DNA from 2 places in the Paenibacillus sp. ALE3 genome. Region 2 is predicted to be linked to the other one. Evidence: riboswitches for the same ligand, from Rfam matches in the RefSeq annotation. Region 2 holds a riboswitch; the other holds the start of a gene.
What was found. Region 2 has a riboswitch for glycine ahead of gcvT (glycine cleavage system aminomethyltransferase GcvT). Riboswitches for the same ligand answer to the same signal wherever they lie in the genome.
Positions count from the first base shown of each region.

Region 1 (4,365 bases), 2.0 Mb from region 2:
TTCAATGTGCGCTTCCTCCATTCTCCATGGTCTTGTCCCGCTTATTCTCACCATGTTTGATGTTTAAAACCTCTCATGAACATTACATACCGTTTTTATCGGAATAATTTGAATACATCCTATCACCAGTATATGGATATATCAATTAAGATTATGCTATCAACATCATTTAAAAAATCAATGATCCAGCAGTAGCGCGACTTTCCTGGCACAAAATGTAATCAAATAACCAACCACAGGTTAATTTTCATCACAAAAAAGCCGTTTGATCCCCTACAGAGGATCAAACGGCAAACTAGCACCCAACCACTCACACTGAATTCTTTACGTTTATTACGAAGCCGCTCCATAGGAGCCCGACTTGAACGTTTTTGGATCGTACCATTTGTAGCCTGCTGCTGGAGCAGACCAAGGCTCGGGTTGCGGTTCTGTGGAAGCCGCAGGCTCCTCAAACGGCAGAAGCTTCGTCGGTTGATCCAGCGTTAAACCTGCCACATCGGATAATTTGGTGTAGTCCTGCTTCCACGCAAGCCATTGGACCGTTTGCACCAGGAAGGTGGCATCGTCCACTTCCTTGAAACCATCATATGTCTTTTTCGACTGTCCGTTTTCTTCACGCGCATATTTCGGTGTAGCATCTTCTACAGGGGAAGAATCACCGATAAATGCTGCCTTGCCTTGACCTACCTTGGAGATCGCAGCATAAGGCCCTTCCGCACGGCCTCCACCGTTATAGACACCTTGGTCTACAGCATTACCCCATTTTTTCGTACCTGTAGGGATATAGGCAATTCCTTTGGCTTTGGTAGGATCAATAATAGCCAGCGTAGATCCCGCATGCATGGCAATCGAGCGTACACCCTTGGTAATGCCGAAGGATTGATCTGCGGCTACAATGTCCGTAGCATTCACGTCGCCAAGCGCATTGTAACGGAAACGAACACCAAAGTTGGTCGCCAGCCAATCGGAGCTAGTTAACCCCTGCATCGCCGGTGATGCTGCTTCTTCTGTAGTCATCCCTTTGGCCGGATTAGTATAGGCTCCACGACGGTAGCCATTCATAACCTCAGAGGAATCCCAACGGTTTTTGTTACGGTCCGCATTATAGTGGTCGGAGATGAAGAAAACACTTCCCCCGTTATTCACATATTGCAGCAGGGCAGCCTGCTCGGATGCCTTAAAGGCAACATTCGCTTCACCGATGATGAACACATCATATTGGCGCAGCTTATCATAGGTTATGGCCTGTTCTCCATAAGTAAAAGGAATGGGACGGTTCAGTTGGTCCACTGTAAAACCTACATTACGCAATCCATTGGCAAAGTCGGAGAAGGCGCCTTCAATGACCCAATCTGCTGCCCCAGCCGTCTGTGCGTGCGTATTATCGAACAGCACCTTTTTGCCTTTGCCATCCGGCAGTGTAGTACCGGGTTGACCCGGGTTTCCAGGTTCAGGTTCGCCAGGTTCACCTGGTTCCCCCGGCTCGCTTCCGTTCACCAGTTCAACAGTGCTTGGACTTTTCACTCCACCAAAATTATTGTAGGCGCCAAGTGTACCCGTCACACGGATTTTGCTGCCAATCAGCTCAGGATGGCCTGTTAGCCCAAATTGCCCTCTGTACGCTGATGTCAGCTGTACATCCAATAGATTAGACGTGCTTCGTTCATTGGCCTGGTCGGCAATCAGTACGTTAAAATCATTCGCAAACGGAGAAGAAAAATTAGCCGTTTTCGATCCGGTAGCATGTCCGACGATGTAACCTTCCACCGTCACTGTGCCTCCACTGCCTTGGCGCTGGAGTGCCTCGGCTACTGTCAGTGCTCCCTCCGCTTTGACCTGACCGAATGGAACGAAGATCCCGATCAGCAGCGATACGATCGCTGCCAGATGCAGCACCCCTTTCAAGCGTGAACCTGTGAACCGCAAGCCTTTTACCATACGTCAATATCCCTCCTATAATTCCATAAATGTGCTTGTCCTCTATCAGATTAGCTATCAATCTTCTAATTCCTTCCTGATTTCATCCATAATTATGTAAATTTTAATCTTTTTTATTGGAAACTCGCCTGTTTATGTAAAAATTGAACCCTGCGATTGACACCGAGCACAGCATACATTACGCTAAGAAAGATATGTAGAACGGTATACGCGAATGAAGATGACGGGAGAGTCTGTCCAGGGGCTTACACGCTGGCGGCACCGAAGGAGCAAGACGCCAACACCCGGCTGGCGGATAATCTCTCAGGTCCATGTATCGTCATCTGACGCAACTCTGGAGAGAGCGCAAGCCACCCAAGGGGTAAGGCGGTAAGGACACCGCACGAAACTCTCAGGTAACGAGGACAGAGATAAGGGAAACTTCCTTATCCTGTCCTTTTTTGCGCTCACATTGTACGTCAGCATTAGGAACCGTCATAGCCGCGCAAAAACGCGGAAATACCATATACTATGGTACTAGAACATACAGGGGGCCACACCATGCGTTTCAAAGATGTATTTTCCATTATCGGTCCGGCCATGACCGGACCTTCCAGTTCACACACTGCAGGCGCGGTGCGGCTTGCACGCGTTGCCCGTCACTGGCTCGGGACGCAGCCTGACCGTGCTCGCATGACACTGTACGGCTCCTTCGCCGACACATACAAAGGACACGGTACAGACCTAGCGCTCATCGCAGGACTGCTCAATTACGATACAGACGACCATCGAATTCCAGATGCCGAGCAATGGGCGGAGCAGGCCGGGATGACCGTGGAATTTGCCGTCAGCGGACTACCCGCCCCCCATCCGAACACCGTCCGTTTTGAGCTGTGGAAGGGTGAGGATCAGCGTACACTGCTGGGTTCCTCCATCGGCGGTGGCAGCATCCATGTCCAGCAGCTCAACGAATTCCGAGTCAACCTGACCGGAGAGCTGTCTACGTTGGTGCTTCTTCACTCGGATAAGCCCGGTACATTAGGTGCGGTGACTTCAGCGCTCGGCGCTGCTGACATTAACATTGCCTATATGCACGTGGATCGCAAAGGTCGGGATGGAGAAGCACTTACAGCCATCGAAACGGACAGTCCTCCTACGGCTGAATTAATCGCAAAACTACGATCCTTACCACATATGTACGAAATTAAAACGATTAATTTGAAAAAAGGAGCTGAATCTGATGCGATTTAGCCATCTGCATGAAATCAGCGCTATATGCGCGGAGGAATCCACCACGATTGGCCGCCTGATGATTCAAGAGCAGGTACAAGAGACGAATACAACGGAAGAAGAAATTTTCCGCCAAATGTCTGATTATTATGAAGTCATGAAGGAGGCCGTTCATCGTGGTCAGACGCAAGACACCGTATCCCGCAGTGGATTAACGGGCGGCGACGGCAAGCGCTTAGCCGAATATCTGCGGACAGGGGAAACCTGCTCCGGCGATGCCTCCGCGCTCGCCATGGCTTATGCGCTCTCCGTGTCGGAGGTTAATGCGTCCATGGGGCGCATTGTCGCCACGCCCACTGCAGGTTCATGCGGAGTCATCCCCGGTGTGTTCATTAGTGCGCAGGAGCGGTTCGGCTGGGATGATGAGCATATGGTGCACGGCTTGTTCGCAGCCGGAGCCATTGGCTACGTCATCGCCAACAATTCCTTCATTTCCGGCGCGGAGGGAGGCTGTCAGGCTGAGATTGGTTCAGCCATCGGGATGGCCGCTGGCGCTATGGTCGAGCTACGCGGTGGCACACCTGAGCAGGCCGTTCACGCTGTAGGCCTAGCGCTCAAGAACACGCTCGGCCTGATATGCGACCCCGTCGCCGGACTCGTCGAGATTCCGTGTATCGTGCGCAACGGGCTGGGAGCCGTGACCGCACTTGCCGCAGCGGATATGGCTTTGGCGGGTGTGCGCAGCGCCATTCCGTCTGACGAAGTCATTGACGTGATGCTTGAAGTCGGCAGCGCAATGCCGTCAAAGCACCGCGAGACCGCCAAAGGCGGCTTGGCCCAGACACCGACTGGCAAGCGTTTGACCGAATCCCTTACACGCAACACACTGGCCAAGAAAGATAAGTCGTAGCTTCTAAGCTCTAAACCAACTACTTTTCCTCTACAAAACAAAACGAATATCTCTCCCACACATTAAGGGAAAGAGAATTCGTCCTTAAAAAAAGAGCAAGCATGTCGTCCCTAGACGCATGCTTGCTCCTTTTCTTTTCAATTGATTACAGATTACTGGACAGTTACCTGTACCTTCGTCATTTTACCTGCATATTTCACGGTAATTACAGCTTTGCCTTTGCCCTGTGCTTTAATGTTACCGTCTTTGACCGTCGCAACAATAATTCTGGACGAGGACCAGACAGCCGGCTTGGAGACATCCTTCTC
Region 1 is NZ_CM134214.1:4,848,323-4,852,687, forward strand. It holds gene ACXHJ2_RS21720 (ABC transporter ATP-binding protein) at 1-5, opposite strand, end outside; gene ACXHJ2_RS21725 (DUF6359 domain-containing protein) at 334-1,938, opposite strand; glycine riboswitch at 2,153-2,267, shown strand; gene sdaAB (L-serine ammonia-lyase, iron-sulfur-dependent subunit beta) at 2,479-3,168, shown strand; gene sdaAA (L-serine ammonia-lyase, iron-sulfur-dependent, subunit alpha) at 3,158-4,057, shown strand; gene ACXHJ2_RS21740 (Ig-like domain-containing protein) at 4,210-4,365, opposite strand, start outside.
Region 1: another riboswitch for glycine. It lies ahead of sdaAB (L-serine ammonia-lyase, iron-sulfur-dependent subunit beta); the one in region 2 lies ahead of gcvT (glycine cleavage system aminomethyltransferase GcvT).

Region 2 (4,365 bases):
CCTCAATGGCCTTATCGAACTTCTTCAATATCCATGCAGCCAGCGGACCAGCTACCATCGCGCCCAGGAACATCGGGATATCGGCCCCCACAATGACCCCCATCGTCATAATGGCACCGATCACACCTCCACGCTGTCCGTGAATCATCGTGCCTCCCGTGTAACCGATCAGCAGTGGCAGCAAATAATTTTTCATCGGATCAACCAGTTGTGCAAAACCCTCATTCGGGAACCACCCGGTCGGAATAAAAAGGGCCGTAATTAATCCCCATGCGATAAAGGCTCCCATATTGGGCATAACCATACCGCTGAGAAAGCGGCCAAAACGCTGTACGGCGACACGAGCGCCACCGTTTGAACTGGACTTTGTGTCCACTGTGCTCATATTCATATCCTCCTTGTGAGTAAATAGCATCACTACCTTTTCTTAAAATTCATACTAAATGACAGCGCTATCTTCATCAACGAAATGAAAACGTACTTTCGTCATGAACGTTGATGACAACATTTAAATTTAAAGTAACGACAAGGCATTATACCTGCATAATTCTTCTTAATATGGCCGATAACAATAGAAATTAGTCGAAAAAACACTGTTGTAAATCTACACAATTTTATAGTGATGCTCTCTTCTAAGTCTGAGCAAACAACGTAAATACGTCTTCTAAAAGACAACAAAAAAATAGCCGCTATGTCAGGTCATAGCGACTATTTTATACAAAAACTGAGCGGACTAACGATGCTCTTATTTAATTCAATATCCATATAAAAAATCAGAATAAAGCGCTATTATTTCATGCTGTATTGCTCATTATTGCTCATCTGAAATCAACTGCTCGTACTGCTCCGCAGACAGCAACTTGCCCAGAGCTTCCTCGACATCATTGCTCATCTCTACTTCGATCATCCAACCCTCTTCATAGGGTGATTCATTCACCAACTCAGGTGTACTTTCCAGAGCTTCATTTACTTTCAAAACGGTTCCCGTCACCGGAGCAAAAAGATCGGATACGGTCTTCACCGATTCAATTGTACCAATCCCCGTCCCCTGTCCAATCGTTGTTCCCGCCCCAGGTAATTCCACAAAAACAATATCACCCAGTTGATGCTGTGCAAAGTCTGTAATGCCGATCCGCAACGTCCCATCCACTGTGCGCTGAACCCACTCATGTTCGTCTGTATACCAAAGTTGCTGTTTCACTTCACTCATCCTGCTTCGCCTCACTTCCACATGAATAAAATGCTTTTGATCACCTGTATTAGACAAGTTAAGATTATGACAACAAGAACATCCATGTCAATAATACTAACAAAAATACTCCATACCAACTCATATAGCGCAGTCTATAAAAAAATGATAACTTGTAACAAACGCTTACATATTCTTATTTATACAATAAATGTTTTTTAGGTTGTTTTATATGACATTTTTATTGACATTTTAAATGGATTTGCGTATTAATGGGTTATAGTAATTGCTTTTGAAAACACCTCGACAACTGCAAACGCGGATGAACGCGGAGGGAGAGACTACCAAAAAAGATTCGCATAGCTGTTGTCGCTTGTGAGACAGTTGTACACGCGAATCGGGTCAAGTTGTTATCTGCAAAACCGGGTAACATACCGTTGATCCAAAAGGTAGCGCCGAAGGAGTAAACTTGCATTGCAGGTGAATCTCTCAGGCAAAAGGACCTCTGCCGGACGCATCTCTGGAGAGCATCCGTGAAAAGAGCGGATCACCCAAGGGGAAACCTGGTTCACACCGGGGTAACTTTCTGGTATCAAGGACAGAGCTGAAAGAAGAGTATGGACTGCCGTCTATACGTTTCTTTTAGCCTGTCTTTTTTGTTTAGCCGATTACACTGGATAGGAGTGAAAAAATGTCTAATTTGCGAAGAACACCACTATATTCGTCCTACGGGACGCAGCCCGGGGTTCGTTGTATTGACTTTGGCGGGTGGGAACTCCCCGTTCAGTTTAGCGGCATTCAAAAGGAGCATGAGGCCGTCCGACAACGTGCAGGTTTATTCGATGTATCGCATATGGGCGAGTTCTTGGTTGAAGGCAAAGAAGCTGAGGCTTTTTTGCAACAGGTAACTACGAATGATGTCAGTCAGTTGGAACCGGGCCAAGCACAATATTCACTCCTGTGTTACCCCGATGGAGGCGTAGTGGATGACTTGCTTGTATATTGCAAAGGACCAGAGCGCTACATGCTCGTTGTGAATGCCTCCAACATCGACAAAGATTGGGATTGGCTCATTCGCCACATACCTGCATCGGTTCATCTGGAGAATGTGTCTGATGCGATAGCATTGCTGGCATTACAAGGACCGGAAGCTGCACGTATTGCCGCAGCTGTGACAGATGCAGATATTACGAATCTGGCTTCTTTCCGATTCCATGAGAACGTGCAATTGTTCGGAGCAAAAGCACTTGTCTCGCGAACTGGATATACCGGCGAAGACGGTTTTGAATTTTATATCCCTGCTGAGGAAGCACCCGCCGTGTGGGATGGTTTACTTCGTTGCGGTGAATCGAATGGGCTGATTCCCGCTGGACTTGGTGCTCGCGATACGCTGCGCTTCGAGGCACGGCTCCCGTTGTACGGACAGGAGTTATCTGCCACAATTTCACCGCTTGAGGCTGGTTTAGGTTTCTTCGTCAAGTTGAACAAAGGAGATTTTATCGGCAGGGAAGCACTGCAACGTCAAAAAGAACAAGGAATTCCTCGCAAGTTGATCGGGCTGGAAATGATTGACCGCGGTATCCCGCGCGCTCATTATCCGGTGTTCGCTGAAGGTCAACGCATCGGTGAGGTCACAACGGGTACTCAATCGCCCACCTTGAAGCGTAATCTGGGGCTGGCCCTGGTGGACAGTCGTTTTAGCACCCTATCGACACCGCTGGAGGTCGAAATTCGTGGTAAACGCCTGCGTGCGGAAGTGGTCCCAGCCCCCTTTTATAAACGGCTACGCTGATCTTAATCCTCTTCATTCTAAACAAGCGATCATGTCAGATATAAAATTCTGGATTTTCCAATTAAGACTATGTATTAGCTAATTTACTATCTAAATTTTGCTTTTCGAAAGGAGCCAGAACCTATGAAGCAGCATCGCTATCTCCCCATGACCGAACAAGACCAAACCGAAATGCTGCGTGTGGTGGGCGTATCATCCATTGATGATTTATTCAGTGACATTCCAGAGGCTATTCGATACCAAGGGGAACTTCCTCTTTCCTCTCGGCTCGACGAAAGAGCCTTAACTCGCCACATGGCCGAGCTGGCCGGACGAAACGCCAATACAGATACACATGCCAGCTTTCTTGGTGCAGGTATTTATGATCATCATATTCCATCCGTTATCCAACACATCACCTCACGTTCCGAATTTTACACAGCCTACACCCCCTATCAGCCAGAAGTAAGCCAGGGCGAGCTACAAGCCATTTTTGAATTCCAGTCATATATTTGCGAGTTGACAGGCATGGCAGTAGCTAATGCCAGTATGTACGATGGAGCGACAGCTCTGGCGGAAGCGGGCTCACTGGCCGCCGCAGCCACGCGCCGTAAACAGCTTATTGTATCAAGTTCTGTCCATCCAGAGGCACGCCAGGTATTGGCAGCCTATGCACGCGGATTGGACTTGGACATCGTGGAGATCGGCTGTTCGGACGGCGTAACAGATGTCGATGCGCTTGCCGCGGCCGTATCGGAACAGACGGCGGCTGTCTTGATCCAAAGCCCCAACTTTTTTGGAGCCGTGGAAAATCTGAAGCCGATGGCTGACCTGATCCATGCACACAAGGGGCTTATGGTCGTCAGTGCCAACCCATTGGCACTTGGCTTGCTGGAGGCGCCCGGCAAGCAGGGCGCGGATATTGTTGTAGGAGACGCGCAGCCGTTTGGGATCTCGTCCTCCCTCGGCGGTCCGACCTGCGGTTACTTTGCCGTTTCTCAGGCACATATGCGTCGTATCCCTGGGCGTATCGTAGGCCAAACCACAGACCGTAACGGCAAACGCGGCTTCGTGCTGACCTTGCAAGCGCGGGAACAGCATATCCGCCGCGAAAAGGCCACGTCTAACATTTGCTCCAATCAAGCGTTGCTTGCATTATCTGCATCTGTGTACTTGTCCGTCATGGGGAGACAGGGCATCCAGGAAGTAGCCGAGCTGAATTTGCATAAAAGCCGCTATGCGTTAGAACAATTGCTGAGCTTGAAAGGCGTAACTGCCTCATTTCACGCACCGACCTTTAACGAGTTTGCCCTTAGGCTGCCTGAAGGTACGGATGTGAGCCAACTTCAGGACAATCTGCTAGCTGCTGGATTTATCGTAGGCTATGATTTGGGCCGGGACTATC
Region 2 is NZ_CM134214.1:1,023,461-1,027,825, reverse strand. It holds gene ACXHJ2_RS04715 (PTS mannitol transporter subunit IICB) at 1-385, opposite strand, end outside; gene gcvH (glycine cleavage system protein GcvH) at 812-1,210, opposite strand; glycine riboswitch at 1,512-1,704, shown strand; glycine riboswitch at 1,705-1,801, shown strand; gene gcvT (glycine cleavage system aminomethyltransferase GcvT) at 1,881-2,981, shown strand; gene gcvPA (aminomethyl-transferring glycine dehydrogenase subunit GcvPA) at 3,105-4,365, shown strand, end outside.